3 regions of the Helicovermis profundi genome follow, and region 1 is predicted to be linked to each of the others. Evidence: predicted binding sites of a transcription regulator. Region 1 holds the regulator's gene; each other region holds the start of a gene.
The links. Region 1 encodes LexA, which represses DNA repair genes until DNA is damaged. Its sites were predicted from a motif close to AGAACANNTGTTCT; they were not measured.
Positions count from the first base shown of each region.

Region 2: the regulator LexA is predicted to act here: its motif matches at 9,723-9,736, upstream of recA (recombinase RecA).
Region 3: the regulator LexA is predicted to act here: its motif matches at 5,903-5,916, upstream of uvrB (excinuclease ABC subunit UvrB).

Region 1 covers NZ_AP028654.1:1,540,566-1,552,023, forward strand. The annotation lists gene carB (carbamoyl-phosphate synthase (glutamine-hydrolyzing) large subunit) at 1-2,756, shown strand, start outside; gene lexA (transcriptional repressor LexA) at 2,836-3,456, opposite strand; gene yneA (cell division suppressor protein YneA) at 3,627-3,983, shown strand; gene AACH12_RS06810 (MORN repeat-containing protein) at 4,112-5,977, opposite strand; gene AACH12_RS06815 (methyl-accepting chemotaxis protein) at 6,254-8,992, shown strand; gene AACH12_RS06820 (hypothetical protein) at 8,996-9,715, shown strand; gene AACH12_RS06825 (DUF4280 domain-containing protein) at 9,727-10,113, shown strand; gene AACH12_RS06830 (hypothetical protein) at 10,131-11,458, shown strand, end outside.
Region 2 covers NZ_AP028654.1:1,845,512-1,856,969, forward strand. The annotation lists gene AACH12_RS08185 (protein kinase domain-containing protein) at 1-3, opposite strand, end outside; gene AACH12_RS08190 (hypothetical protein) at 18-452, opposite strand; gene AACH12_RS08195 (D-serine ammonia-lyase) at 840-2,141, shown strand; gene AACH12_RS08200 (S1C family serine protease) at 2,191-3,579, opposite strand; gene AACH12_RS08205 (Hsp20/alpha crystallin family protein) at 3,600-4,052, opposite strand; gene AACH12_RS08210 (sensor histidine kinase) at 4,150-5,574, opposite strand; gene AACH12_RS08215 (response regulator transcription factor) at 5,584-6,270, opposite strand; gene AACH12_RS08220 (AlbA family DNA-binding domain-containing protein) at 6,311-7,450, opposite strand; gene AACH12_RS08225 (selenium metabolism-associated LysR family transcriptional regulator) at 7,645-8,529, shown strand; gene recA (recombinase RecA) at 8,656-9,696, opposite strand; gene AACH12_RS08235 (competence/damage-inducible protein A) at 10,819-11,458, opposite strand, start outside.
Region 3 covers NZ_AP028654.1:914,411-925,868, reverse strand. The annotation lists gene uvrC (excinuclease ABC subunit UvrC) at 1-994, opposite strand, end outside; gene uvrA (excinuclease ABC subunit UvrA) at 1,048-3,888, opposite strand; gene uvrB (excinuclease ABC subunit UvrB) at 3,898-5,886, opposite strand; gene AACH12_RS03950 (IS1634 family transposase) at 6,822-8,537, shown strand; gene AACH12_RS03945 (AI-2E family transporter) at 8,826-9,938, opposite strand; gene AACH12_RS03940 (S41 family peptidase) at 9,968-11,155, opposite strand; gene AACH12_RS03935 (murein hydrolase activator EnvC family protein) at 11,210-11,458, opposite strand, start outside.

The sequences.
Region 1 (11,458 bases):
TAGATGAGGCAAAAAATATAGCAGAGTTAGTAGGTTATCCATTAATAATAAGACCAGCATACACATTAGGTGGAAATGGTGGTGGAATTGCAGAAAATGAAGAAGATCTTGAAAGGATTGTTACTTCAGGACTTAACTTAAGCGTTACAAGTGAATTACTAATAGAGAAATCTATTAAAGGATGGAAAGAAATTGAATATGAAATGATGAGAGATAAAAATGGAAATATAGTAACTGTATGTAACATGGAAAATATTGATCCAGTGGGTATTCATACTGGAGATAGTATTGTAGTAGCACCATCGCAAACACTTTCTGATATTCAGTATCAAAATTTAAGAAATGCAAGTATAGAAATTATTAATAGTTTAAATATAGTTGGAGGTTGTAATGTTCAATTTGCTTACAATCAGATAAAAAAAGAGTATGTAGTTATTGAGGTTAATTCAAGAGTAAGTAGATCTTCTGCACTAGCTTCTAAAGCTACTGGGTATCCAATTGCAAAGATTACAGCAATGATTTCTTTGGGCTATACTTTAGATGAGATTGTAAATGATGTAACAAAAAAAACAAAGGCTTCATTTGAGCCTTCTCTTGATTATATTACAGTTAAAATTCCAAAACTTCCCTTTGATAAATTTAGAAATTCTAAAAATGAGCTTGGAACATCAATGATGGCAACAGGTGAAGTTATGGGAATTGGAAGGAATTTTGAGAGTGCACTATTAAAATCTATTAGATCTTTGGAAATGGAATATTTTTCTTTATATAATGAAGAATTTACACGATATACCTTAAGTGAATTATTGGATAAAATAAAATTTGTTGATGATATTAGAATATTTTATTTGGCAGAATTGATTAGAAGAGAAGTAAGTATTGACTTATTAGAAAGAATAACAAAAATAGATAAATTTTTTCTAAGTAAAATAAAAAATATTGTACTATTAGAAAAAAGCATTTTCAATAGAGATTATAAAACTATTACAAAAAAGGAAATTGAAAATTTAAAGAAAAATGGATTTTCAGATAAGGGCATTGCAAATCTAACTCTTTTTTCTACTGAATTATTAATTAGAGAATATAGAAAAAAATTAAATGTTTTTCCTTCTTATAAAATGGTAGATACATGTGGCGGTGAATTTGATGCAATAAGTCCATACTACTATTCATCGTATAATGTATATGATGAAATAAAGGTTAGTAGCAGAAAAAAAATAATTGTTATAGGTTCAGGTCCAATTAGAATAGGTCAAGGCATTGAATTTGATTATTCAACAGTTCATGCAATACTTGCTCTTAAAAAAAGAAATATTGAAACAATAATTGTAAACAATAATCCTGAAACTGTAAGCACCGATTTCAATTTATCTGATAAATTATATTTTGAACCAATAACCTTTGAAGACGTTATGAATATAATTGATAAAGAAAAACCATATGGAGTAATACTTCAATTTGGTGGACAAACATCAATTAAGCTAGCTAAAAAATTTGAGGAAAATGGAGTAAATATATTAGGGTCAAGATATGATGCTCTGCATAAAGCAGAAGAAAGAAGTGAATTTATAAAAATCCTTGAAAATGAATCAATACTATATCCTAAAGGTTTTGGAGTGGATAATAATAATTTAAGTGAAAATGTAAAAAATGAGCTATCTTATCCTGTATTAGTTAGGCCAAGCTATGTACTTGGTGGACTTGGAATGAAAATAATATATGACTACAATAATTTATCATCTTACATCAATAATGCATTTAATAATAATCCAAACAATACTATATTAATTGATGAATATGTTGATGGAATCGAAATAGAAGTTGATGGAATAAGCGATGGAGAGGATATATTTTTACCAGGTATAATGGAACATATTGATCGAAGTGGTATTCATTCAGGAGATAGTGCTCTTGTTTTTCCGCCAATAAATTTAAGTAAAATAGTATTGGATGAATTATTTGTTATAAGTAAAAAAATTGTTACTGCAATTGGTATTGTGGGCTTATTTAATATACAGTATGTATTATCAAATAATAAAATTTATATTATTGAGGTAAATCCAAGGTCCTCAAGGACAATTCCTTTTATTAGTAAAGCAAGTGGTATAAATTTAGTAGAAAGCTCAATTGATATTATTTTGGGAAATAAAAAAATTAAAGAATTAGATTTAGAGTCTAAAGAACATAATAATGGATATTATATAAAAAGTCCTGTGTTTTCAACTTATAAAATAAAAAATGAAGATACCATTTTAGGTCCTGAGATGAAATCAACAGGAGAAACAATCAGTATTGATAAAACTTTTTATGGAGCATTTTATAAGTCTATGATTAAAATTGGGATAGAAGGAGAAAATATAAAAAAAATATTTTTTTCAGGTGGCAAAAATAAAACTGAAGAAATTGATGTAATAATAGGGGATTTAATAGAAAATAATGTCAATATATATGTAAGTGAAGAGGATTATATTTATTATAAAAATAAATATAATCAAAAGTGTGATTTGATACATGAAGTAACTTTTAGTGAAACAATTGTGAAAATAAAAAATAAGGAATTTGATTTTGTAGTAAGTCTTTCTTCGTTTAATGAAAAATATAATTCGTATTTCAAAAAAATTAGAAGAGGAGCGATTGAAAACGGTCTTCCATGTATTACGAGTACTGATTCTATAAAACATCTAGCAATTATGTTATCTAAGAATATTAAAAAGAAAAATTTACAAGTATATAATATTAATATGAAAGAATTGTAAAATAACAAAAAAGTAAGGCGTTAGACCTTACTTTTTTTACATATATTCATATGTAGTCAGCATAATCTTATTATGTTGACTACATTCTTCTAAACACACCTTTTACAATCCCAAGAACAGAAACGTCTTTAGAAATAATTGGGCTAAGTGCAGAATTTTCAGGTTGCAACCTAATATGATCAGATTCTTTATAGAAAGTCTTGACAGTAGCTGAGTCATCAATAAGAGCCACAACAGTATCACCATTTTTAGCTTGATTTTGCTTTTTTACTATTACATAATCTCTGTCAAATATGCCTGCTTCAATCATGCTGTCACCTTGAACACGTAACATAAAAAATGTTCCTGAGTTAACCATGTCGCTTGGAACAGGAAATTGTTCTTCTATGTTTTCAACTGCTAAGATGGGAACACCTGCAGTTACATTTCCAACAAGAGGAATATATGCCGTATTAGTGTTAATTAGTGATGTATCACTTAATGTGTCTTCAAGAATTTCGATTGCTCTTGGTTTAGTAGAATCTCTTCTTATGTAACCTTTTTCTTCAATTTTTTTTAGATGTCCATGGACAGTTGAAGTAGATTTTAGTCCTACAGCAAGGCAAATCTCTCTAACAGAAGGTGGATAGCCTTTCTTTGCTACTTCTGCTCTTATATAGTTTAAAATTAGAACTTGTTTTTTTGATAAATCAGAATACAAATTAAACACCTCAATATTTTTTAGTCTCGTAACCGTTCAATATACAGTAGTATATCATATTAAAAAAAAATAATCAAACAAACGTTCTGTTTTTTCTTTACAAAGAACAGACGTTCGGTTATAATATAACTAACAGAACATTTGTTCTAAAAATAGGGAAGGTGATTTAATTGATTAAAAATTCTAATTTACATACTAACTATATAAGAAAACCTCACAGAAAAAGAAAAATTAGAATAACTAACAAAAAAAGGTTTACATTTTTTATGATTCTAATTTTTACTATTATTATTTCTCTAGGTTATACTTTGAATATTGCAGAAGGAGCAAGCAAAACAGAATATACTGCCGTAACAGTTTCATACGGTGATACTCTATGGTCTATTGCAAAAGAATATAATGAAGAACATTTAGATTCAAAAGAAGATGTACGAACAATTGTTTACGTTATTCTAAATGAAAATAATATTGATGCAAATAAAATATATCCAGGTCAGATTATTTATATTCCATTAACTTTTAAATAACTTTACTAATTACCTTTGCTAGCTACATTAATAAAGACAATAAGGTATCTGATAAAAATATTGTGTTATGATTAAAAAAACAATCTAAAATCTATGAAGATTTTAGATTGTTTTTTATATATAATTTTCTACTTATAAAATTGTATACTTTCTATATGTGTTTCTTTTGCAGTAAATATTATTTTTAAATTATAGTTAGTTAATATATATATATAGTCGCTATATTCAATGTTATTAATATTATATATATTTATTTTGCTTGGTTCACCGATTAAGCTTTTTACTATCGAAGCTGACATAGTTGTATTGATATTGTCAACTGTAATACTATTAGTTATAATAACCTTATTTACACTCATTATGTGGTTTTTGTTGTATTTAAAATTTATAACCATTCCTAAATCAGTATAGATAAAAGTAATTTCAGAACTATTTTTTATAATGTTCGAGTCAGGTGAGCCAATAGAATTTAAAATTTCTTTATCACTTTTTCCTAAAAATTCTTGAATCACAAGGTCATTATTCTTAAAATATCCAATAAATATAGGGTTATTGGCAAGATATAAAGTTCCTAAACCATTATAAGCACCATTTTTGAAAGTTCCACTGTATATTGTTTCACTGTTATCAAATTTAATTCCTTGGCCACTATATAAACCGTCTTTAAAGTTACCACTATAAATGATATTATCTTTTTTATAAAGCACACCAAAATCATTATATAATCCTTTTTTAAATCCACCTTCATATATTAAAAGACCATCCTTGTTATATAAGCTTCCAACTCCGTTAAAACTATTATTTATAAAAGCTCCTGTATAGACGATTGGATTTTCCGGAGAATTTGCAAATAAAGTGCCTTCTCCATAAAACTTGCCTTTTTTAAATACGCCACTATATTCTACATAATTATTATCACTATTATAATATAATACGCCATCACCATCATAAAGATTGTTTTCAAAATTTCCTTCATATTTAATATTCCCGTTTGAAAAATATTCCTTTCCTTTATCGAAATATTTACCATTTTTAAATTCGCCTTCATATATAATTTTGTTTTTTGAATACAAAATTCCATGACCTACATATTGTCCATTTAAAAACTCACCTTCATAAAGAATGTCACCATTAGACTTATATAAACTACCCATACCAGCGTATTTTCCACTTTCAAATCCACCTTCATATTTTAGAGCAGAGTTTTCAAAGTATTCCTTTCCATTTCCTAAATACTCATTATTTTTAAATGAGCCTGAATATTTTATATTACCATTTTCATACAATAAAGTACCATCACCTGAATACTTACCATTCACGTAATTACCTTTATAAATCAAATTTCCAAAATTATCATAGCTTTTTCCATTTCCATTATATTCACCGTTTGCAAAATATCCTTCGTATTGAACATCCTCATTATTATAATATTTAATGCCATAACCATCATAACTCCCACTTTTAAAATCACCTTCATATTTTTTGTGGTTTAAATTATCAAAGAAAATACCTTTTCCATTGTAGAGTCCATTAGAGAATTCACCTATATATTTTTTATTAGAATTATCATAAAATGCAGTACCACTAGCATCGGGTAAACCATTACTTATTTTTCCAGAATAAATTAAATTTTTGTCAATTTTATTATTATAAATTTTTGCATTTCCTGTGTAAGTGATCTCACTAGTGCTATAAAATTTTTTATAAAGAATAGTATTGTTGGAAAGATATTTATATCCTAAAAAAATAGCAATAATTAGCAGTAAAATTAATATAATAATTGCTCGCTTTGAAATGTAATATCTACCAATTGAAAAGTAGTTCTTTAGAGAAACTTCTTTTTTACTTATATTACCAACTAGTTTTGTTACGAGTTTTCTAGACGATTTAAAAGGAGCTCTTGTTATTTTTCTTTTAGTAACAGAAAACTTTCTTCTAATAGGTCTGATCACAATATTTAATAATATTTGAAATTGAGCAATAAATTTTTTCATAATAACTCCTTATATAATGAAGCTTTATCATATCTTTTTTATACACAATATTTATGTAAAAAAAACATATTTTCATAAAATAATATTTATAGAGTAAAAAATTGTTTTAAATTAAAATAAATAGATATATATATTATATATATTTATTTTATATTTTCACAACAATTATTTTGTAAATAGGTTTAGTTAATTAGAATTTTCAACCTTGTGATAACACCTGTATACACCTTTTAAATAATTAAGTTGTTTGAATAAAAATGAAAAGGAGTATTAATTATGAAAAAACATGCAGTGTTTTTTACGTTTTTATTATTTATTATAGGTATTTTAGCTTATGTAATAATATCAAATTCTTACGTATTTAATGAACCTGTTAGTACGTTTACATATGGCAATATTAATATTGAGGATAGTGATAAATTCAATTATAAAGAGTTGTATATTGATTCAGATAATAACTATGGTTTATTAACGTTAAATATAACAACTTTGAAAAAATTGGATTTTTTAGGTATTTTTAAGTCTAGTAAAAACTCTTTATATTTAGACTCTTCAAATTACTATATTGTAAAGCTGAGCAAAAATAAAGTTGAAAATCTAATTCATCTTTCTTATGAAAATAAAAATCTTAGTAGTTTAGTTGTAGGGAAAAATGGAGATATCTATGCACATTTTGTTGAATATGGAAAATTTGATTCATGGATAAAGAAAGAAAAAATTATACATTTTGATAATTATGGCAAACAAAAAGAAATAGTTTTTAGCAAAAATTATAGTGAAGAAGATGCTCCTTATTTAACGGGTCAAATAAAAAATTTGTCTTTGGTTGAAGATAAGTTGGTTTTTTATTTAGATAATAAAATTAATTTAACGAAATATGTATACTATAAGCACTCACTAAAAGAAAAATTTTCTATTAATTTAGAAGAAATTAATGGAAACGTGATACAAATATATAGCGATTTAATTGGAAATACATTCTTCTATAATTCAAACAGTCAAATTTATTTAATTGATAGCTCTTTGAATTTGAAACTAGTAAATAGCTTTTTAAAAGAAAAACTAATTATTAATAATATTTTTAAGTTTAATAAGGATTTATTAATATCTTTAACTGATAGGAACAATAATTCCCTTATAAAAAAACTTACAATAAATGGTACACAAGATTATCTTATAAATAACACAAATTTTAATAATAATGTTTTAAATAGCAAATATAATTTGTCAGAAAGAATTGTATTTTTTAGAATTGTATTCTATTTAATTTTTCTATTCTTTATTTTACTTGTAATTTACACATGTAAATATTTCTATAAATATATATTGCAAGAAAAATTATCAATTTCCTTAAAAATGACATTAATTATTATACCAGTTATTTTTATTATTATGTTTGTTTTTGTTTTTTATAGTGTAATAGGTGAGTTCAAAAAATACAGTGATGACATAAAAAATGGTAAATATATTCAATTTAATACATTGATTGATAATCAAATAAAATTGATTGAAGATAAAAAAGGTGATAAATATTTAGTAGACTTTATCAAGAACATAAAAATATACAAGGAAATTGACAAAGAAAAATACAAAGCGTTTTATTCATTATTAACTAAAGAAGGTTATATTGGTCTTAGAGTAAATAATGCAAGTAGTAATTTAGAGGATTTGGCTAGTATAACTAAAGATATTCGAGGGATATATGTAGTAGTTGATATTGTTAAATATAATGAAGTTTACAAAATATTAGATACTGAAAATAATTTTATGATGTTTCAAAAAAGAATTTTAGGGAATAATTCATCATTTAAAAAGGCAAAAAATGGAGAAATAATCAATGCAATTGGTTCAAATGATAATTATATCTTTACTATGAAACCAATTTTTGATCAAAGTGGTAAGGTAATAGCAATTATTCAAGTAGGAATGAAATATGCAGGATATAGATCAAATGTAGACGGAACTTTTACAACAAATTCCCTTAAGCAAATATTGATAGTAACATTATTACTAGTTTTTATAATAGTGTTTGTTTTGAATATATCTCTGAGAAAACTGATTCTACTTACAAAAAGTGTTAAAGAAATATCTAATGACAACTTCAATGTATTAATAGATGTTACTACAAATGATGAAGTGGGTGATCTTTCAAAGGTATTTAAAACCCTTATGGCAAATTTAAATAATTATATCAATGATATGAAAGAACTAAATGCAGTTTACTATAAATTTGTTCCTAAGGAAACGATCGCTTTGATAGGTGAAAAAGATATAAAAGATGTGTGTTTAGGAGATAATAGTAAAAAAAACGTAGGTGTTTTATTTGTGACTATAAACAATTTTAGAAGTAGCATATCAAATTTTAGTGAAGAAGAAATTATTAGTTTTATAAATAAGCATTCGTCAAAGATAGGACCAATCATTAGAAAAAATGGCGGAATTATTGAAAGTTATACTGATAATGGATTGATAGCAATTTTTCCAAATCACATAGATGATGGAATTCAAACAAGTATTGAAATTTCGCGGGAATTTAACAGACTTACTGAAGCTGATAATTCATTCAATAATGTAAGTATGTTTTTAACTAAAGGTGAAGTATTGTTTGGAATTATAGGAGAACAACTCAGAATACAAAGTACATTTATTTCTGAAAATATTGAAAAAAATAGGAATTTAATGAGTGCTTCAACTTCAATGGATATTTCTTTTATGATAACAAAGGATGTATATAAAAGCTCAGAATTAATAAAAACGTTATCAAATATTAGATATTTAGGTGATTTAAAAGGAATTAATCAAGTTTATGATGTATTTGAATCTGATAAGAATTCAACTAAAACATTGAAAGCGTACTATAATAACGACTTTAGAAAAGCATTAGAATTTTTTAATGCTAAAGAATATCTAAAAGCAAGAAGCTTGTTTGTATCGATATTAGAGAAAAATATTAATGACGGAGTAGCAAGATACTTTTTTTATGAGTCAGATATAAGATATAGAGAAAATAGGTGATGCATGTTTAGACAAATTAAAAGAAAAAAATATACTGGTAGTAATGTAAAAATTTCAAATATACCTAAAAGATTTCAAAAAAGTATGTTTTACAAGACAAAACATTTGAATCCATCTGATTTAAATGAAAACACATACTCAAATTTACAAAATTTGCTTGGAAACAAAGAAACTATAAAATTACTAGAAGAATTAGGTAATCTTGAATTTGTTGAAAATTCAGATAATTCTTTTTTGCTTAAAGAATTAAAACGTGAAAATAAAACTAAAGAAGCGAGAAATAACGAAAAAGATCTTGGGTTTATTCTTAAAGATAGAAAAAACTCATATGTTAAAAAAGGAAAAAGAAATAAATTTATACCTGGAAATAACTATTTAAATAAACCTTTAACTTCAGGATCTGATTGGCACCATAGAATAGATGGTTTTGTAGCATTTGTAAATATAATGAAAGGTTATGATAAAACAAAAGATGAAAAAGAAATCGAAACAAAAGAATATGATATGTTGCTAAATAATGTTGAAAAAAATAAAAGAGATGTTGTTGAAATGATTTTTAAAATGGTGAGTAATTTACCTGATTTCAATGACGATGATGAAGTTTTAAATAGATATTTTAAAGTAATAAAATTTATAATTGCTTCTGGTATAGATATTGATAATTTAATTAAATTAAGAGGGAACTATAAGAATCAAAAAACTAGTATGATTAATGACGTATAGGAGGAATTATTATGGGTTTTTTAGTTGTAGCTGGAGCGCAATTACAATGTTCATTTGGAGCAGCCCCATCTAATTTGACAGTATTACCACTGAACAAGGTATTAGCAGGTGCTCCTGCTGCAAATATTATGGATAATAAACCAATGGTGAACATTTTACCATTTGGAACTTGTATGTCACTAGCTAATCCTATGGTTGCTGCAGCAACTGCTGCGGCAATGGGGGTACTAACTCCACAACCATGCATTCCAAATGTTGCTGCTCCGTGGGTGCCGGGCTCAATGACAGTATTAATTGGCAATCAACCTGCATTAAACAACAATAGCAAAGCAATGTGTATGTGGGGAGGAGTAATTCAAATTTTAAATCCAGGTCAAACAAAAGTAATGATACCATAGAGAGGTTGGTGAGTAATTTGGGTATTTTTGGTTTTGGAAAAAAAAGCAGTGAAAAAACTACACCTGAAAATGATAATACGCTTATAAAACAGGAAGAAACATCTACTTCAAATAGTGAAGTTCTATCAAATCAAGAAGAGCCAAAGGAACCTGTAGTCGTAGATGAGTATGCTGAAACAAAGAGTCTTATGTCAGAAGATCAAGAAAATGCATTTAACGAAAGAGATGATAAAAAAAGTATTAGTAAAACTGTATCGAAAATGAAAGATGATGACAAAAAAAATTATTTTTTCTTAGAGTTAACAGACCATAAAGCTATGCTTAATCCACTTACTGAAAAAATTTTAATAGCTTCTAAAAATGAAGCAGCTAAAAAATCAGTCGATATTGGAAGAGATATTTTAGGGGTAAGTGATAGATCGTTTTCAAGTATTAGACCAGATACTCTTGGATATAAGATTAGAGTTTTTATTATTGAAAGATCTAGAACTTGGGCTCAAAAGATTGTTGAAGATGAATATACAGCTAAAAAAGCTGAAATTGAAACTGAAAATGTAGATGTCTCCGAAAAACTAAAAGACTTAGAATTAAAAAAAATGCAATTAAAAGCGAGTCTATATGAGAGTGTTAAAGCAGATTTTATGACAAAAATAGCAAAAGAGACTTTAGCAATAGCAGATGAAAGTTTTGACAAATTTGGTGCTGATTTAAAAACAACTGCAAACGATGAAGTTATTTCAACATTTAAAAGCACTTATAAATCAATCTTTAACTCTAAAGCAATGAAGAAAAAACCAATAGATGAAAGAATGAGTTTTGCAAAAGAAACTTCTGTAGAAACATTAGATAAAAAAGTAAATGATATTGCATCAAGTGTTATTTCAAAAAATAGTAAATTAATAAATAAATATTCTTTAGATTCAGCTACTAGTAAAAGAGATTCCATACTAAGTGCGGTTACTGGAGGAGCCACAAAAATACCAGATATAAAAAAAATGGATCAAACCGATCTATCTGCTGCACAATATCTTTATAGTGATACAGATGAAGGAACAGATATATCTGATAAAGAAAATAGTCTTAAAGAAAGTGTGATGACTGACGCAATAGTTGCACCTAATATGAATAAAAGCTTAATTTTGCTCGAAACTGGTTTAATGAAAGCTGTACCAAAAGAAGGAGACTCAGTAAAAGTTAAATCACAAATTGACATTCCAGTTTTTAGCGGTGTTACAATAGGAATTGGTGTTTCTGGTGAAGCTGAAAGAGAAGAAGATAGATACGTAAAAGCAAAATTATCCATGAATTTACACGCTAGTGGATCAATTGGAATTGGTAAAGTTTC
Region 2 (11,458 bases), 300 kb from region 1:
CATAAATACCATCCCCCTTATTTATCACTTAAAAAAGTTGATTCTTTTAAATCATAAAGTATTTCATCGGTATCAAATAGCGACATTTTCTTGTTTATGCAAAAAATCACAACTGCATCCCTTTTAACTTTTGCATATAGTGAATTAAGATTAAAATATCTTAACAGTTTTTGCGTTTCATTAAAATCAAGTTTTAACCCATATGCCAACTGAATACATTTGTTCCTTGTAGGTTTTTTAAAACCATTAAATAATTCATATACATAAGCACTAGATAATCCCGATAACTTAATAACATCCGATTTTTTAAGTTTATTATTTATAAGTAATTCATTTAAAAAATTTTTAGCTTCCTTATCTATAAAATACTTATCAGTCTCATTAAGTATTTCATCTAAATTATTTCCTTCAATTAATTTATTGCTAATCCACTCTGTATCTTTTAAAGTCATGTCTCCCCCTAGTACATAATTAATTTTATATTATTTATAGTTTATAAACTTCTGCTATAAGCAGAAATAATATTTTTTATATTTATATAAGAAACTCAATTATCTTTCTATATTTCACATAATTAATTTATCATAATTTTATAATAAACACAATTTGTTAACATATTTTAAACCGGTATATCTAACTAATACAAACGATTACAAGATATGTTAAAATAATATTTATTCATATTATAAAATTTAATGTATCTATATTATATTATTATAGTAATAGCTTAAAATTAAGGAATTTTAACTAAACTGCTTTTATATAAAGAAAATATACTATTCTAACTTGCTTATGCTATAATAAGCACAATAACATACATACTTAAAGGAAGTGATTTTATGTTTTCTAATCTTGAAAAAAAGTACGAAGAAATTAGCCTTCTAAAAACTCAAGCTCCTATTTTTTGGCAAAATACTAATTATATAAAAGACTACGATTTAATAAAAAACTCTGATTTTTCAATGGATAATGTAATTGATGCAAGAGAAAGATTAAAAAGATTTTCTAAATATTTCATCTCTGCTTTCCCTGAAACAAAAGAAGATAATGGACTCATTGAATCTCCAATATATAAAATTGATAATATAAAAAATAAATTAATTAAAAATTTTAATGGTAATTTGTATCTAAAAGCTGATAGTGAACTCAAGATATCTGGATCAATAAAGGCAAGAGGCGGTATATATGAAGTTTTAAAATTTGCAGAAGAAATAGCAATTAATAATAATATGATTACAATAAATGATGACTACATTATTTTTAATACTGAAAAATTTAAATCGTTTTTTTCTAATTATAGTATAGCTGTAGGTTCGACTGGAAATTTAGGCCTTAGCATTGGTATTATTAGTGCAAAACTCGGATTTAAAGTTGATGTTCATATGTCAAATGACGCAAAAAAATGGAAAAAAGATAAACTACGCTCTTTAGGTGTAAATGTAATAGAATATGAATCAGACTATAGCGTAGCAGTTGAAAACGGACGTAAAATTGCATTAAATAATCCCCTTTGCCATTTCGTAGATGATGAAAGTTCAATTGATTTGTTTTTAGGTTATTCAGTAGCAGGACAACGGCTTAAAGACCAATTAATGAGACTTAATATAACTATAAATAAAGACCATCCCCTATTTGTATACTTGCCTTGCGGAGTTGGTGGTGGACCTGGCGGAGTAACTTTTGGACTTAAATTAGCTTTTGGTGAAAATGTTTATCCTATATTTGCCGAACCAACTAATTCACCTTGTATGATGCTTTCAGTAATGACTGGTCTAAATGAAAATATATCAGTTAATGATATCGGACTTACTAATATAACTTTGGCTGATGGACTGGCTGTTGGAAGAGCATCTGGACTAGTAAGTAAAACATTAAGCCATTCAATTGCTGGTTTTTATACTACTAGCGATGATAGACTTAAGTTTTTATTAAAAGAAATGTATAAAGAAGAAAATATATTTCTTGAACCTTCCGCTCTTATTGGACTTGAAGGACCAAACTATATTTTTAATAGTATCGAAGGAAAAACTTTAATAAACAAATTTGATTTAACCGATAAAATGAATAATTCTATTCACATTGTTTGGGCAACTGGCGGAAGTATGGTTCCTAAAAGTGAAAGAGAGTTATTTTTAAAATAATACAAAATAAAAGCTATGCAATTTAAGCATAGCTTTTATTTTGTCTATATTAATTTTTTTGTGTTGGAACTTTATTCTTGTCACCAAGTTTAACTTTTAAGACCATTTTATCTTTACTGTCTCTTACAATTTTAAGATTTACTTCGTCTCCTACTTTATAGTTTTTCATAACGTTTAATAAATCATCCATTGTGTTAATTCTATTGTCATCAAGTGAAATTATTATATCACCTTTTTTAAGTCCCGCTCTAGCAGCCCCTGAGCCTTCAATTACATCATATACAAAAACTCCAATTGGAACTTCATATGTTTCAGAAGCATTTTTATCTATATCTTTTCCGTAAATTCCAATATAAGGTCTAGAAATATATCCATTTTCTAAAAGCTCTTTTATAATTGGTTTTGCAGAGTTAATAGGTATAGCAAATCCAATTCCTTCAACGCTAGTTTCTGCAATCTTAACTGAATTTATTCCAATTACTTCACCCTTACTATTTAGAAGTGGCCCTCCACTATTTCCTGGGTTAATTGCAGCATCGGTTTGAATTAAACTTAATGAATTTGATCCTTTAAGTTCACGATTAAGCGCACTTATAACACCTACTGTAACTGTATTATTATATCCTAAAGGATTTCCCATTGCTATTGCAGTTTCTCCAACTTTAATATTATCAGAATCGCCTAATATAAGAGGTTTAATTAAGGAAAGAGTTTCAGCTTTTATATCGCTTTTTTTAACTTTAATTACAGCTAAATCTGTTGATTCATCAGCACCTACAATTTTAGCATCAACCATTTCGCCTTTAGATATTTCTGCTATAAGTTGATTGGAATTAGCAACAACATGATTATTTGTTAGAATATATACATAATCATTATCTATTCTAAAAATAATTCCCGAACCTGCGTCTTTACTCATTCTTGTATTATTAAAATAATCTTTATAATAAACCTTATTTGTAATTGCAACCACGCTTGAACCAACTTTATCAACTACATTTGTAACTTCATTTTTAGAATCAGTATAGCTGGTATTAACTTTTTCGGCGCTATTTGATGAAGATGTATAATAAGCGGGCATTAAATCATTTCTATAATAGTGATTTATTGAACCAATGCCGACTCCAGTTCCAATTCCACCAAATAAAAATGCAACTAGTACAAGCGACATAATCTGTCTAAAAGTAAGTGGATTTCTTTTTTTATGTTCTTTTTTATTTATAATTTTACTTTCAGTTTTAATATCTTGATTTAAATTATAATTATTAATAGGTCCACTAGTACTTTTATTTGCCTCAATGCTACTTGTAGCTTCTATATTTTGATTTGAATCATCTAATACAATTTCTTCTATATTTTCTTTATCATTTATAATTCCGTTTTCATTTTCATTCATATTATCATTTAAATCTGTATTTTTATTTTCTTCGTTAATCATATTGTCACCACCAAATTTTTTTATTTAATTTGAATAATTTTTTTGATATTATTGGCTTTTGACTTTTTTAAATTAACTGTTAAAACTCCATCTTCAAACGTTGCTTCAATATCAGACGATATAACATTATCTATTAAAAAACTTCTTCTAAATTCTCCGCACCGTCTTTCTTTTCTAATGTATTTTCCAATTGTACAATTTTCTTCTTTATTCTTTTTTGCAGAAATCGTTAAATAATTATTATCATACTCGATTGCAACATTTTCTTTGCAAAATCCTGGAAGATCTGCAATAATAGCAAATTCATCTTCAGTTTCTATTACGTCGACTTTAAATGAACTGAATTTTTCTTCTAATTTGTTATTGAAAGGTTGTAAAAATTCTTCAATAAAATTATCAAATATTTTATCAAAAACCTCTTCTTTTTTTTCATCGCGATTAATTAATTTATTACCGGTAATTCGCCTAAGCATTGCACACCTCCTAAACCAACAATATCAATTTATATATTATTCATCTATATAAATATTAAATCAAATATATAAAGTAATTATGAATAAAATGTTAATTCTAATTGTTTTTTTTAAAAATTTGTGTAGCTACTGAAAATATAAACATAACACCTATTTTTTCGTCGCTATAAACTTCTATTTTCTCTTCATGAGCTTTAATAATTTCTTTAACAATTGAAAGTCCAAGACCTGTAGATTTTCTTTGCATTCCTCTTGAATCATCTAATTTTGTAAATCTAGTCCATATATTTTTAATATCTTCTTTTGGAATAATCGCACCACTATTTTGAATTCCTATAATAATTTTTTCATCTTTAATTTCTGATTTTATAGTTAATTTCCCCTCAATATCAATAAATTTAAGTGCATTATCCATTAAATTATAAATAACTCTTCTAATACTTTCAACATCACCGTGAGCTAAAATAGATTCTTTAAATAAATTTAAAGTTAATTTAACTTTTTTTTCAATTATTCTACTTTCAAATTTATCAAGTTCATTTAAAAGCATGGAATTAATATCAAAATCTGTTTTATTTAAAGTTAAATTCCCACCTTCCATCGCCGAAAGATCAAGCATATCATTTACCATTTTTGTTAATCTTTCACTTTCGTTAAATACAATTTTTAAATATCTATCTTGCTTATCTCTTTCAATCGTTCCATCAAGTATTCCTCTTGTATATCCTGTTATTGAGGTAAGTGGACTTCTTAAATCATGTGATAAGTTTGAAATAAACTTTTTCTTTTTAGCCTCTTGCTTACATAGTTCATCCGCCATATAATTAAAACTTTCTGCAAGCTCTCCGATTTCGTCGTTTCTATTTACTTTGATTTTTTTATCAAAATTGCCTTTTGCTATATATCTAACTGCATCTGTTAAACTCGAAATTTCTTTATTAATCCTTCTTGTAATTGTAAAAAGAATTATAATTGCAATAAGTCCAGAAATTGATAGGGCAATAACTGTTATCATAAAAATTGCCGATGTAGTTTTATATATTTCCGGCATAGGTACCATCATAAACATACCAAGATGAGCAGAATTATCAACAATTATTGGATAACCAATTACTAAAACTTGATCAGTTACACCATTCATATAACCACGTTTCGTAATTATATTTTTTTCAAAAACTTTTTTAAGATCACCTACAGTAATACCTGAATCACTAAATACTAAGCTATTTTTTTCATTGTTAAGTAAGAATCTTCCATCTGACTTTATAAGCCATATACTTGATCTAGTATATTTTTGAAAAGAAATTAATTCACTTCTCACTTTATCAACATCTAAAACACCTGTTTGACATGCTTCTAAATACATTTCTTGAAATGACTCCGCTTGCTTTAATAAGGTCGCTTTTTTTTCATTAATAAAGAAGTACTGGAGAACAGAATTCGCTCCAGCACTAATAATAATATACGCTATAAAAAGTACAACTAAATATACAATTAATAATTTTTTAAAAATAGTTTTCATAATTTCACCTTACTTGTCTAATCTAAATTTATATCCAACACCCCATACCGTTTTTATTTCCCATTCTGTTTGGTTACTAAGTTTCTCTCTTAATCTTTTAATATGAACATCTACTGTTCTTGTTTCACCTATATAATCATAACCCCATATCTGATCAAGTAACTGTTCTCTAGTAAAAACTCTATTTGGATGACTTGCAAGATGATAAAGAAGCTCCATTTCTTTTGGTGGAATTTCCATCTTCTTACCAAAATAAGTTAAATTAAAATCAGTCATATTAATAATTAAATTCGGAAGAACTAATACATTCGAATCATCAGTCGTATCTGAATATCTTCTTATAACAGCCTTTACTCTAGCAAGCATTTCTTTAGGATCAAATGGTTTAACCATATAATCATCTGCCCCAAGTTCAAGCCCTAACACTTTATCAAATGTATCATTTTTTGCAGTAACCATAATAACGGGAACTTTGCTTATTTTTCTAATTTCCCTTAATACTTCATATCCATCCATTTCAGGAAGCATTATATCAAGTAAAATTAAATCAGGAATATTTTCAGAAAACTTTGTTAACATTTCTTTTCCTGATAAAAATTCTGTTGTAGTGTAACCTTCTTTTGATAAATATAGTGAGATTAGTCCAGATATATTAGGATCATCATCTACTATAAACACTTTTTTATTTCTGCTCATTTCATCCTCTCCATTTCAATTGTTTTATTTAGCTTTTACCTTAGTTTTTGTTTAAACTATTCATTCCTGGCATTACTACTTTAAAAATATTTGTTTTTCTAATATTTATAAATTGTACTCTTTCTTCGAAACTTGATTTTATAAAAAATAATCCTCTATCAAGATTTTTGCCACTATCTACTATTAAAAAAACATTATACAACCAGTTATTTCGTCTTCTAGGATTCGAATTATGTATTAAATTATTAACCCTTTCTTTCCCAAATGTACTACCTGGATTACTTACAACAATTTTTCGCTTTCCAACATTTATAAGTATTTCTCTGGATATATCAAAATAATCCCTATGTATTAAAGCATTAATAACCGCTTCTTTTACAGCATCAACAGGATAATTAATATCTAAATTCATAAAATAGTTAACCACTTTATCAATCATATCAAAAATATTTCCTTTAACAAACACAACCTTTTTATCTTTTGAAAATCGATTTACAATTCTTATACCAGTATAGGGCAAAAAAAGTTGTGGATTCTTACAAAACATAAGTACTCCGCCAAGAGTAGGAACAAAAGAATCACTATCTTTATCATAATGAAAAATGCCAAGATTATTCAGAAGAGAATAATTATCTACTTGATTAATTAAATTTATTTTTCTCAAATAGCTATCAATCAAATCTTTATCATATACATCTAAGCTCATATTAAATAATGGTGTCTTTTCATTGTTTATAATGCCATTATATTGAAGCATACTCGCAATTTCATCTCTTCTAGCAACATCTGTAGTTGAACCCCGTCTAAGATAGAACGCGCCTGTTTGACGCATTTGATGCGGTTTTTGAAAACTCCTAAATATAATAATTACGCAAACTTCTTTTTTTTCAACCTTAACTTTTTCTACTCTTACAACAAGTGGAGGGTCACATCTTAAACTGAGTAATTGCTGAATAGATTCTTCCCTATACTCTTTATCACCAATTCCTTTAATAACTTTTGTCTTATCTACAACACCAATTATTATATATCCTCTTCCGCCTTGGCTGTTTGCAATCGCAATAATATCTTTTGCCATTTCTTTTTTACCTGATTCACATGTAATATCAACTTCTTCTTTAAAATCAAGTTTTGGTCCTTCATTTTGTTTTAGTAAAGAATATAATTTTCCTTTATTCATATATTACTCCTATAAGAATTAATTAGCTTTCAAAAACTTAAAATTTTATTATTAATAATAACTACTTCTAAAGCAAATCTATCTATACATATATTTTAACATACAAATGCATACAATATATTAAAAAAATATTATAAAATCTGTTATAATGTACATGAATGTAAGTGAATTATTCTAAATTATAGAGGTGAAAAATGGATTTTAAACAATTAGAAAGTTTTGTGACAATAGCTAAATTAAATAGTTTTTCTAAGGCTGCTGAAAAATTATTTTTAACACAACCTACAATTAGCAACCATATTCATATACTTGAAAAAGAACTCGATACAGTATTATTAAATAGATCAAACAAGAAAGTTACATTAACAAAAGCAGGAGAAATACTTTTTGAAAATGCAATAAATTTATTAAATAAAAAAGAACAAACCTTTTTTGCGCTTAACGAATATAAAGGCAAACTTGAAGGTAAACTCGAGATTTCTTCTAGTACTATACCAGAACAATATTTTTTAAGCACAGTTATTAAGAAATTTAGTAGCAAATATCCCGATGTAAAATACACGCTCCTTAGAAATGACACAAAACAAGTTATAGATAAAATACTACTTGGGGAAATTGATTTCGGACTTGTAGGAGCCATGGAAAACAATAAAAACTTAGAATATATCAATATACTAGAAGATGAAATCGTTTTAATAGCTCCTAATAATTCAACATTTAAAAACGTTAAAGAGTTGTCAATCGAAAATGTACTAATGTATCCTATAATTTTTAGAGAAATTGGTTCTGGCACAAGAAAAACTGTTGAAACTGCCCTTAAAAATGCAAGAATTGATATAAGTAAATTAAATGTTATTGCTACAATTGAAGATAATGAAACAATAAAAAAAATGGTCGAGAGTGGCTTTGGAATAAGCTTTATGTCTAAAAAAGCAATAATTAATGAAGTAAAACTTAATCTTGTAAAAGAAATTAAAATTAAGGATATTGACATCGTTAGATATTTTTATTTTGTTTTTCATAAAAAACGATCTTTATCACCACTAAGTGAAGAATTTAAAAATTTTATAGTAAACTAAAAACTAAAATATTTTCAAAAAAACAAACTGCTAAAAGCCTCGTTACTTAGACTTTTGCAGTTTATTTTTTGTTTTCTATACTATTATGCAGTTAACATTTATACAGTTTTTCACTATATGATCTTCCTAAATTTCTCCAGTTTCTTGATTCGGAGCATCTACAGTCTCAATCAAATTATAATGAATTCTTACTCTTTCTTCAATTTCATTTAAAATATCTAAATTCTCAAGCAAGTAATTTTTTGAGTTATCTCTACCTTGACCAAGTTTTTCATCTTTATAGCTGAACCAAGAACCAGATTTATTAACAATATCAGCTTTAACAGCACAATCTAAAATACTTCCTTCTTTAGAAATACCCTTACCATACATAATATCAAATTCAGCAATTTTAAATGGAGGAGCCACTTTATTTTTAACAACTTTTACTTTAGTTCTATTACCAATAATTTCTCCATCTTTTTTTAGTGTATCAATCTTTCTTACATCAAGCCTAACACTTGCATAGAATTTAAGTGCATTACCACCAGTAGTAGTTTCAGGGTTACCAAACATAACTCCAATTTTCATTCTTAACTGATTGATAAAAATAACACTTGTATTTGACTTTTTAATAGCACCAGTAAGTTTTCTAAGAGCTTGTGACATAAGTCTTGCTTGAAGACCCATATGACTATCACCCATCTCACCAGTAATCTCAGCTTTTGGAACAAGAGCTGCAACTGAATCTACAACTATAATATCAACAGCACCAGACCTAACTAATGCATCGACAATCTCAAGAGCTTGTTCACCAGTATCTGGTTGAGATAGAATTAAATTATCTGTATCAACACCAATATTTTTAGCATAAACAGGATCAAGAGCATGCTCAGCATCAATAAATGCCGCTACACCGCCTTGCTTTTGTGCTTCTGCTAGAGCATGAAGAGAAACCGTAGTTTTACCTGAAGACTCAGGACCATATATCTCTATAACTCTACCTTTAGGAATTCCGCCTATACCAAGCGCTATATCTAAATCCAAAGAACCCGTTGGAATACTTTCAACATTTAACCTTGAACCCTCATCACCTAATACCATAATTGAACCCTTACCAAATTGCTTTTCTATCTGACCTAGTACAGTATCAAGTGCTTTTTTTCTATTATCATTTACTTTTGCCATTAAAATTTCACCAACCCTTTAAAATTAGAACAAATGTTCTGTTAAGTATATTATATCGAAAAAAACCAGTATGTCAAGACTCGTGAACAAAAAAAGCAGTGCGATTAATTGAAATAAAATAATATTTAAAACAAGCTCCTAAGTTTTAAATATTATTTTATTTCAATTAATCATAGGGCTAAAAGCCCGCGGCCAAGCAAAACGAAGTTTTGATAGGCTGCACTGCTTATATAACCTTAACAAATAATTATTCCACTCAATTAATCATAGGGCAAAGAGAGCGGTGAGTTTAACAAAGTTAAACGTTCCGTACTGCTTATATACCCTTTACAAGCATTAATCATTAAGAAAATTTTTAAAATAATTATTTAATCCAATTAATCATAGGGCTAAAAGCCCGCGGCTAAGCAAAACGAAGTTTTGATAGGCTGCACTGCTTATATACCTTTTACAAATAATTAATCATTAATAAATTTTAAAATAATTATTTAATCCAATTAATCATAGGGCTAAAAGAGAGCGGTGAGTTTAACAAAGTTAAACGTTCCGTACTGCTTATATACCCTTTACAAGCATTAATCATTAAGAAAATTTTTAAAATAATTATTTAATCCAATTAATCATAGGGCTAAAAGCCCGCGGCTAAGCAAAACGAAGTTTTGATAGGCTGCACTGCTTATATACCTTTTACAAATAATTAATCATTAATAAATTTTAAAATAATTATTTAATCCAATTAATCATAGGGCTAAAAGAGAGCGGTGAGTTTAACAAAGTTAAACGTTCCGTACTGCTTATATACCCTTTACAAGCATTAATCATTAAGAAAATTTTTAAAATAATTATTTAATCCAATTAATCATAGGGCTAAAAGCCCGCGGCCAAGCAAAACGAAGTTTTGATAGGCTGCACTGCTTATATACCCTTTACAAGCATTAATCATTAAAAAAATTTTAAAATAATTATTTCATCCAATAAATTTAACAATTTTAACTTTTCTCCGCATAACTTCTATTTTTATTTTAACACAAAATACATATTTTTACAATTCGTTCTTCTACAATAAAATAAAATTCTAAATTTTAAGCCATGTAAAACTTAAAATTTAGAATCTATTACACATTAAGTCGTCACTATTTTCCTAATTTCATTAAATGCAAATAAAGCAGTATTCATCCTAATTCTTTCTCTACCACCTCTAAAGTTCTTTTTAAATATAAAGGTATTATCAAAATATTTTATACCGATATATACAAGTCCAACAGGCTTTTCTTCACTTCCACCATTTGGACCTGCAATTCCTGTAACAGTGATACATATATCAGATTTTGTTTTTTCATAGAGTCCATCTAGCATTTCTAGACAAACTTCTTCACTAACAGCTCCAAATTCATCTAAAGATTGTTCGCTTACATTTAATTCTTTAACTTTTGCTTCATTTGCATAAGTAATTAAAGAACATTTATAAATATCAGATACGCCAGAAAAATCTGTAATTAATTTTGCAATAAGCCCACCTGTGCATGACTCTGCTGTAGATATTGTAAATTTCTTTTCTAAAAGAAGATTTATAGTTGTTTCAGGGAGTGACATATCTTCATAATTAAAAATATATTCACCTATTCTACTTGTAATTTCATCAACTATAGGATTAATCAACTTATAGTTTTCTTCTTCATTTTCACTACTCGAAGTAACTCTAATAAGCACTTCTCCACTTTTAACATATGTGGCAATAGTTGGGTTGCTTTGATTTTCAACT
Region 3 (11,458 bases), 630 kb from region 1:
TATTGTTAATCCACTGTGAAAACAACTCACCATCCTCAAGTTTAAAAGGAAGTAAAATTTCTTTTGGAACTAATTGAACACCGGAATAATATTGAAAAACAAATTTTGATAAAATTGTTTCTTTTTTAATTCTATGCGTTTCTTCAATCACAAATTTTTCTCTACCAATTATTTTTCCACCTCTTACAAAAAAACACATTATACAAGTTTTATCTTTAAGGCTATATAAACCAAATACATCTTGATTTATATCGACAGGTGAAACAGCCTTTTGTTTTTCGCTAAGCAGCCTCATAGAATTCATTATATCTCTATACTCAGCAGCTTTTTCAAAATTTAGTTTTTCTGCATAACTTGTCATTTTACTTTTAATAATCTCAAAGAGCAATTCGTACTTTCCACTAAAAATTTCTGATATTTCTCGTATATATTTATCATATTCCTCTTTGTTTGCATTTCCAGTGCATGGACCGATACACTGTTTTATATGAAAATTTAAACAAGGTCTTTCACCCGATTTTTTAAGTTTTTTATTACATTTTCTAATCGGGTAAACTTTATGAATAATTTCCATCATTTGATTCAATGCATAAACATTGGTATAGGGACCAAAATAAAGTGATTTATCTTTTGTAACTCTTCTTGTAACAAAAACTCTTGGATAATCTTCTTTAATCGTTATTTTTACATAAGGGTATTGTTTATCATCTTTTAGTGCAATATTAAATCTTGGTTTATATTTTTTTATTAGCGTTTGCTCTAAAATAAGTGCTTCCATTTCAGTATCAGTAATTATATACTCAAATTCCTCAATATTTACTACCATAGTTTGAACTTTAGGAGCATGTGAATTAAACCCTCTAAAATATGAACTCACTCGATTCTTTAAACATTTTGACTTACCAACATATATAATATTGTTTCTCTTATCTTTCATTAAATAAACGCCTGGCTTATCGGGAAGTTTTTTAAGTTGTTCTTTAATATCAAACATATATTGCTCCTAATGTAAATATTAATATTATCAGTTAATTAAAATAATATTACTTATATGCCATTTTGTTTTAGCACTTTTCTTAAATATTCTCCAGTATAAGAAACTTTATCCGCTGCAATATGTTCTGGTGTTCCACATACTACTACGGTTCCTCCTTTATCTCCACCATCTGGTCCAAGATCAATTACGTAATCGCATGATTTAATCATATCAAGATTATGCTCAATAATTAGTACAGTATTTCCTGTATCCACCAGTCTTTGTAGTACTTCAATTAAATTGTGTACATCTGCCATATGAAGTCCTGTTGTTGGTTCATCAAGTATATAGAGCGTTCGTCCAGTACTTCTTTTGCTTAATTCCGATGCTAATTTTATCCTTTGAGCCTCTCCACCCGAAAGTTGAGTCGACGGTTGACCTAATTTAATATAATCAAGTCCTACATCGTGAAGCGTTTGTAATTTTCTTTTTATTTGTGGAACATTTTCAAAAAAGCTTAAAGCTTCTTCAACCGTCATATTAAGTATATCGTAAATATTTTTACCCTTGTATTTCACTTCTAGTGTTTCTCTATTGTACCTTTTTCCTTTACACACTTCACACTGAACATAAACATCAGGTAAAAAATGCATCTCAATTTTTATAATTCCATCGCCCTTACAAGTTTCGCACCTTCCACCTTTTACATTAAAACTAAATCGACCTTTTTTATAGCCTCTTTTATTTGCTTCTTTTGTTTTTGCAAAAATATCTCTTATATGATCAAATACACCTGTATATGTAGCAGGATTAGACCTTGGAGTCCTTCCTATTGGCGACTGGTCAATATCAATAACTTTATCTATTAAATCAAGTCCTTCAATTCCAGTGTGTTTACCCGGTTTTGCTTTACTTTTATAAAGTTTATTTGCAACAGATTTGTATAGTATTTCATTTACTAATGTGCTTTTACCTGATCCTGAAACACCTGTTACTACTGTAAAAACACCTAATGGAAAATCTACATCTATATTTTTAAGATTATTTTCACTTGCACCTTTTACAGAAATCCACTCATCTCTATGTTTCCTTCTTTTTGGGACTTCAATTACTTTCTTTCCCGACATATATTGACCGGTTAGAGAGTTTTCATTTACTAAAATATCATCAATAGTGCCTTCTGCTATTACATAACCTCCATGTTCACCTGCACCTGGGCCTATATCTATAATATGATCGGCACTAGCAATAGTTTCTTCATCATGTTCGACAACAATAAGAGTATTTCCAATATCAGTCAATTTTCTAAGTGTTACTAATAATTTGTGATTATCCTTTTGGTGAAGACCTATGCTCGGCTCATCAAGAATGTAAAGAACTCCAACAAGACCTGATCCAATTTGTGTCGCTAACCTGATTCTTTGTGACTCTCCTCCAGAAAGAGTTTTAGCAGTTCTTGCTAAATTCAAATAATCTAATCCAACATTTTTAAGAAATTCAAGTCGTCCATTAATTTCCTTTAAAATTTGTTCAGCGATTATATTATTTTTCACGCTCAAGTTGTTTGTTAAATTTTTAAAAAATTCAATAGAATCTCTAACTGAATATTCTGTTATATCAGATATATTTATTCCATCTATTGTAACCGCAAGCACTTCATCTTTTAACTTCTTTCCTCCACATTTATCACATTTAACCACACTCATATACTCTTCGATTTTTTTATGCATATAATCAGAATTTGTTTCATTATATCTTCTTTCTAAATTTGTAATCATACCTTCATATGGAGCTTTATATTTTCTCACTCCACCAAATTTACTCTCATAATTAAATTCAAGTTCCCTTTTGCCCGTTCCATACAATATTTCTTTAATTACTTTTTTGGGCAGCTTATTAAATGGTGTACTAGTATCATAACCATTATCCACCAATACCGTAGTAACTAGTTGAAGGTAATAAGTTCCTTCTCCACTATTTGCAAGGGGTGCGATTGCACCTTCTTTAAGACATAATGTGTAGTCCGGAATAACTAAGTCTTTATCAACTTTAGAATCATAACCAAGTCCTTTACATTTTTCGCACGCACCATACGGAGCATTAAAGGAAAAAATTCTTGGTTCAAGTTCACTTAAACTTATTCCATGTTTTGAACATGCAAATTTAGTATTAAAAGATAAATCTTTATCTTCATTGATAATATTAATTGTTATAAGATTCTCAGTTAATTTTAGAACAGTTTCTATAGAATCAGTAAGTCTTGTTTCAATACCTTCTTTAATTTTAAGTCTATCAACAATTATATCAATAGAGTGTTTAATTTTTTTATCGAGCTTAATCTCTTCACTTATATCTTTAAGTTCACCGTCAATTCTAACTCTTACAAAGCCCTCTTTTCTTATTTTTTCAATTTCATTTTTATGCTCACCTTTTTTACCTATAATTATTGGTGCAATAATTTGAATTTTAGTATCGCTTTTAATTTTCATAATGCTATCTACAATTTGATCTACACTTTGCTGTTCAATAATTTCTCCGCAAATCGGACAATGTGGTAGACCTATCCTCGCATAAAGCAGTCTTAAATAATCATATATTTCTGTTACAGTTCCAACTGTGGAACGTGGATTTCTATTGGTAGTTTTTTGATCAATTGATATAGCAGGAGAAAGACCTTCTATATATTCAACATCCGGTTTTTCCATCTGCCCTAAAAATTGTCTAGCATAAGAAGATAAACTTTCTACATACCTTCTTTGACCTTCAGCGTAAATCGTATCAAAAGCTAATGAAGATTTTCCTGATCCACTTAGCCCAGTTATAACAACAAACTCATCACGAGGTATATCAATATCGATATTTTTAAGATTATGCTCTTTAGCACCTTTAACTCTAATATATTTTTTACTCATTATTTTCTCCTATATCATTGTCTTAAGCTCTTCAATTTTATCTCTTAATTTTGCTGCATTTTCAAATTCCAACTTCTGTGATTCTTCATACATTTGTCCTTCTAATTCTTCTAATAATGATATAATTTCTTCTTTAGACATATCATTTAATATTTCTTTTTCTTCTAAATTAAAATTATAAAGTTCATTGTTTTCAACTGTTTTTGTTGCTTCAATAACATCCCTAACATTTTTAAGTATTGATGTAGGAGTAATGTTATTTACTTTATTGTATTTTTTCTGAATAATTCTTCTTCTTTCAGTTTCATCAATTGCAAATTTCATTGATTTTGTAATCCTATCCGCATATAATATAACTCTTCCATTTACATTTCTAGCAGCTCTACCAATAGTTTGTACTAATGCAGTTTCTGATCTTAAAAATCCTTCTTTATCTGCATCTAAAATTGCAACTAAGGAAACCTCTGGAATATCAAGACCTTCTCTTAATAAATTGATTCCTATCAAAACATCAAACTTCCCAAGTCTTAAATCTCTAATTATCTCCATTCTTTCCATAGTTTTTATATCAGAATGGAGGTACTTAACTTTCATATCCATTTCTTCAAAATATTTTGCTAAATCTTCTGACATTTTTTTTGTCAAAGTTGTTATAAGGACTCTTTCATTTTTCTGTACTCTTAACTGAATTTCATTATATAAATCATCAATTTGACCTTTTATTTTTCTTACTTCAATTGTAGGGTCAATAAGCCCAGTTGGCCTAATTATTTGTTCTACTATAGTCTCACTTTTTTCCTTTTCATATACATTTGGAGTCGCGCTTACAAATACTACTTGATTTATTAAACTTTCAAATTCTGTAAAGTTAAGTGGCCTATTGTCTTTAGCCGATGGAAGTCTGAATCCATAATCTACTAAATTTGTTTTTCTAGATTGATCGCCTCCGTACATTCCTCTTATTTGAGGAATCGATACATGTGATTCGTCTATAACTATTAAAAAATCGTCAGGAAAAAAATCTATTAATGTATAAGGTCTGCTTCCAGGTTTTCTGTTTGCCATAATTCTAGAGTAATTTTCAATACCTTGACAAAAGCCAACCTCCCTAAGCATCTCAATATCATAATTGGTTCTTTGCTCTATTCTTTGAGCTTCAACTAACATCCCTTCATCTTTAAAAGCTTTAATCGTCTCTGCAAGTTCTTTTTCTATTTCAATTATTGATCTTTCAATATTTTCTTTTGTTGTTACATAATGAGAGGCCGGAAAAATCGAAACATGATTTCTATATCCTAATATTTCTCCTGTTATAACATTAATTTCGCATATCTTTTCAATTTCATCTCCAAACATTTCTATTCTAATAGCTTTTTCACTCGACTGAGCGGAAAATATTTCTATTACGTCACCTCTAACTCTGAAAGTACCCCTTTTGAAATTGATATCATTTCTTGAATATTGAATGTCTACTAATTTTTCAATTATTTCATCTCTTGTTTTTTCCATTTCCGGTCGTAAAGACAAGACTAAATTTTTATAATCAATTGGATTACCAAGACCATAGATACATGATACAGAAGCAACTATAATAACATCTTTTCTCTCAAAAAGTGCTGCAGTTGCCGAATGCCTTAACTTATCAATTTCATCATTAATTGATGCGTCTTTTTCAATGTAAAGATCTCTTGCAGCAACATAAGCCTCAGGCTGATAATAGTCATAATAACTTACAAAATACTCAACTGCACTATCTGGAAAAAATTCTTTGAATTCACTACATAACTGAGCGGCAAGCGTTTTGTTATGAGCTATAACTAATGTCGGTTTTTGTGTTTTTTCTATAACGTTCGCAATAGTAAATGTCTTTCCTGATCCTGTTACACCAAGTAAGGTATTAAATTTTTTCCCTGAAATAATGTCTTCACTTAATTTTTCAATTGCTTCAGGTTGATCTCCCGTAGGTTTGTATTCTGATACTATTTTAAATTCATTCATATTACACTCCATTTATCAAACATATGTTCGTTTTTTATTATATTATTTTTTTTATATTTCGTCAAATGGAAAAAAATATGTATAAAATAATACTTCACACCAAAATCAGGTGTAAGGCGTATTATTTTATACATATTTTTTTCTACCTTGTAAAACATACACTTTTATGACGGTATCTTATGCCAGAAACAAGTGCATGGCGTATTATTTTATACATATTTTTTTCTACCTTATAAAACATACACTTTTATGACGGTATCTTATGCCAGAAACAAGTGCATGGCGTATTATTTTATACATATTTTTTTCTACCTTATAAAACATACACTTTTATGACGGTATCTTATGCCAGAAACAAGTGCATGGCGTATTATTTTATACATATTTTTTTCTACCTTATAAAACATACACTTTTATGACGGTATCTTATGCCAGAAACAAGTGCATGGCGTATTATTTTATACATATTTTTTTCTACCTTATAAAACATACACTTTTATGACGGTATCTTATGCCAGAAACAAGTGCATGGCGTATTATTTTATACATATTTTTTTCTACCTTATAAAACATACACTTTTATGACGGTATCTTATGCCAGAAACAAGTGCATGGCGTCTCTTTTTACCTTAATAAATTAAATACAAATTCATAATTTCATACTTTAGATGGCTATTTTTTGACTTTACCTTGTTAATAAAAATGTATATAAAATAATACGACTTACACCTAGTTTTGGTGTGAAGTATTATTTTATATACATTTTATTCTACCTTGCAAAAATAAATATTTCTATAACGTTCCTGAGTTTGACACTTAAAATAAAAAAAATACGTCTAAAGATTGAATTTTAGGCGTTTTTTTATGCTGAAATTTAAAATAATTTGTTGTACGGTGTGCTACAATGTGATATAATAATAATGGGTGATACTTTTATGTTTATAAAATTAACAACAAGTAAAAAATCTAAATTTACAAAAGTTTATTTAGTTGAGGGATATAGAGATAAAACTGGTAAGTCTAAACAAAGAACAATTAAAAAATATGGAAATTTAGAAGAATTAGAAGCTAAAGATCCAAACATATTAGAAAAATTAAAATTTGAAGCTAAAAATATGAAAAAAAACGAAGTAGTTATTACTCATAACCTTTTAAAGGCAAATTCTGAACAAGAAACAGATAAAAATTATGGATATTTTTTCTTAGACAACATCTATAAAAGTCTTGAAATAGCTGAATTTATAAAAAAATATAAATTTGAAAAAAACTTTAAATATGATCTTGATGAAATACTGAGATTACTTACTTTTTCTAGAATACTTAATCCAATGAGTAAAAAAGCTACTGTAGCTCATCAGGATGAATACTTTAAAGAATTTAATGTAGCTTTAAAATCAGTCTACAAATCATTATCAAATCTTTCAGAAATAAAAATAGATTTACAAAATCATTTAAATAAAAAAGTTTCAGAGACTTATGGTCGAGATACATCACTTGTTTTTTATGATGTTACAAATTATTATTTTGAAACGGAAATAGAAGATGATTTAAAGAAAAAGGGACCATCAAAAGAAAAAAAGAGTACGCCAATCGTTCAAATGGGTTTACTTATAGATTCAAATGGTTTACCAATAGCTTATGATTTGTTTCCTGGTAATACTCATGATAGTAGTACACTTATTCCATTCATTAAAAATATGAGAAAACAATATAACTTTGGAAGAGTTATATTAACTGCTGATAAAGGTTTGAATAGTGGTAAAAATCTGGCTTATTTAAAATCTAAGAATGATGGTTACATCGTTTCACAGAAAATAAGAGGTACGTCTAAAGCATTTATGGATGAAGTATTATCAGATGAAGGTTATGCATGTAATCCAAATGGAACCTTTAAAATAAAATCATTTTTTAGAGAAAGAGAAACAAAAGATGAAAATGGAGAAAAAATTATTTTAAAAGAAAAAGTAGTTTGTTTCTGGTCAAAAAATTTTGATGATAGAGAAAAACATAAAAGAGAAAAGTTAGAAGAAAGAATTACCACATATTTAGAGTCGCCATCAAAGTATAAATCATCAAATAGTTATGGTATAAAAAAATATTTAAAGTTACAAAATCTAGATAAAAAAACAGGTGAAATAAAGGATATAGAGCCATATATAGAGTTTGATGAAGAAAAATATAAAAGAGACGTAAGTCTAGATGGTTATTATACAATAGTAACTAGTGAACTTGATCTTAATAATGAAGAAGTTATAAAAAAATATCGTGGACTATGGAAAATAGAAGAAAGTTTCAGAGTGCTAAAAACGGATTTAGAAGGTAGACCGGTTTATGTAAAAAATCAAGACCACATAGAAGGACATTTTTTAGTATGCTTCATAGCACTTCTAATTAGTAGAATATTAGAGATGAAACTAGATAATAAATATTCAATTAGAAGAATACAAGAAACGTTAAAAAATGCAACGTGCAGAAAAATTGGAAATGGATTATATTCACTAAATAAACAAAATGACGTTTTTAGAGATATAGAAAAACTATTTGACGTATCATTAAATTATAGCAAAGTCAGAATTGAACAACTTAGAAATTGGAAAAAAGAATTGTCGTACAACACAAAAAAACAAAATACAAAACCAGATAAATATTGATAAATCAACGTTATAGCTGGTTTTGTATTTTAAAAAGTGTCAAACTCAGGTTATAAAACATACACTTTTATGACGGTATCTTATGCCAGAAACAAGTGCATGGCGTCTCTTTTTACCTTAATAAATTAAATACAAATTCATAATTTCATACTTTAGATGGCTATTTTTTGACTTTACCTTGTTAATAAAAATGTATATAAAATAATACGACTTACACCTAGTTTTGGTGTGAAGTATTATTTTATATACATTTTATTCTACCTTGCAAAAATAAATATTTCTATAACGTTATTTTATTTCTTTTATTCCTTTATATTCAAGTGTTTTATCTATATATTTTAGATAATGAACTCTTAAAACCGCAAATGTTGGTACTCCAAGGAACATTCCTAGTACTCCGAATAAGCCTCCGCCTATTATAATTGCAAGTATTATCCAAAATGGTGTTACACCTACTGAATCACCTAGTATTTTGGGCCCTAATATATATCCATCAAACTGTTGTAATATTAGTATAAATATCGCTGCATATAAGGCAGTTATAGGACTTTGAAATATCACCAAAAGTACTACTGGAACTGCACCAATAAATGGTCCAAAATATGGTATCATATTTGTGATACCTATAATAAGTCCTAAAAGAGTTGCATATGGTGCACCCATTATTAAAAATCCAACAAAAGCTATAGTTCCAATAATTAATGAATCCAATAATTTGCCCATAAAAAAACTTGAAAATATATCCCTCGATTCTCTTCCTAGTTGTATTATTTTTTCAGCAAAATCTTTTTTTAAAAAAGCATAAATTGTTTTTTTAAAAGACAATTTAAATTTTTCTCTATCTTTTAATAAATAAATCGAAATAATAACACCAATTAAAAGTTTAAATATACTAGAAGTAACATTAATAACACTTGTTAAAACTCCTGAAAGAACATTAAAATACTTTTCTAAATTCTTAAGAGTATTATCAATGTTTTTGTAATCAAAATTCTTGAATGCATCAAAAGTCTTAAACTGTGAAACATCAATAGAATTAGTCTTCAAGAAATTTTCAATTGATGAAACATACATAGGAATATTTTCCATTATATCTTTTATACTTTTTACAATACTTGGTAAAACAAATAAAATAACCATAATTAACAAACTAAACAAAATAGTATATACAATTATTAAGCTAATATTTCTCGAAACTTTAAATTTTTTTTCAATTTTACTCATCAACGGATGAGCAATAAAAGCGATTGCAAAAGCCCAAAAGAATGGAACTAATATATTAATAAAAGCATTAATATACCTACTAACATCTCCCATTTGATTTATAATTTTAAACGCTAATATTGAAATCACTACCATAGGTAACAATCTAATATATGGAATATTCATAACTTTTTTCATTAACTTCTCCTAAAATAATTATACAATAATTATTTGATCATTTTATTTTTAATAACTTCTAATGCTTTATCTAATTGGTTGTCACCTTTGTCTGTTTTTTCAATTATAATATCTGGTGTAATACCAATTTTATTAATATTATTTCCATTCGGTGTAAAATATTGTGAAGTAGTAAGTTTAAATCCTGTTTCATCATCAAGCGGATTAACTGTTTGAACTACACCCTTTCCATAAGTTTGTGTTCCAATTATTGTTCCTGAACCAGAGTCTTTTATTGCACCTGTAAGAATTTCTGACGCACTAGCACTTCCCTTATTTACAAGGACTGCTATAGGAACATTGACTTTTCGTGGATCAGATCTGTAATATTCTTTTTTTCCTGCTCTATCTTCAGTATAAACTATTACTTGCTCTCCTAAAAGCATATCAGCAATCTTATCAACTGAATAAAGTGACCCGCCAGGGTTATTTCTTAAATCAATTATTAAACCTTTAATATTTTTATCTGTGAGCTCTTTTAAATGATCTTTAAATTCATCATGCGAAGATGTATCAAATGAAGTAATTCTAATATATCCGATATCATTATCTAATACTTTAGATTTAACGGCTTTAACAGTAATTATTTCTCTAGTTATAACTAAATCAAAAGGATCTTGGCCTTCTCTTGATACCGTAATTGTAACATCAGTATTAGGTTCACCTTTCATAATATCAATAGCTTTTGCATAGTTATCTTTTCCAACAACCACTCCATTTACTTTAATAATTTTGTCCCCTGGAAGTAATCCAGCTTTTTCACCTGGAGTATCTTCAATTGGTGAGATAATTTCAATTAAACCATCATCATTAATAGATACAATTATACCAATTCCTGCATATTTACCAGACGTTTGCTCATTAAAATCTTTAAAAGCTTTTTTATCAAAGTATACCGAATATGGGTCATTTAAAGAAGAAAACATACCTTTAATCATTGCATCTTGAAAAACACTATCATCAACAGGGATATAATAATTTTTATCAATATAAGCCTTTAATTTTTCAATTTTTGAATATCTATTTTTAAGTGATATTAAGTAGTTATAATCATCTTTTGTAAGCACAACTTTATCATCCATTTTTATTTGTACGACATTACTAAAAGTGAATGTTACTATGGCAGACAGTATTATTGAAAGTACTACGATTAGCGCTGCGTTTCTTTTCTTCATCATTTTTATCATTCCTTTTATTTAGTATATTACTATTTTTTTAATGTAGCTACTTATTTAATACGGCACTACCCATTTTAAAGGATTTACATATTTTCCATTTTCTCTAACTTCAAAATGTAAATGAGGACCCGTTGAAGCACCAGTCGTACCGCACTTCGATATCGCCTCTCCTCTTTTTACTTTTTGTCCAACTTTAACTAGTAATTTCGAATTATGTCCATACAAAGTAACATATCCACCACCATGATCAATCATAACTGCTTTTCCATAGCCTCCAAACCATCCAGCATAAATAATTGTACC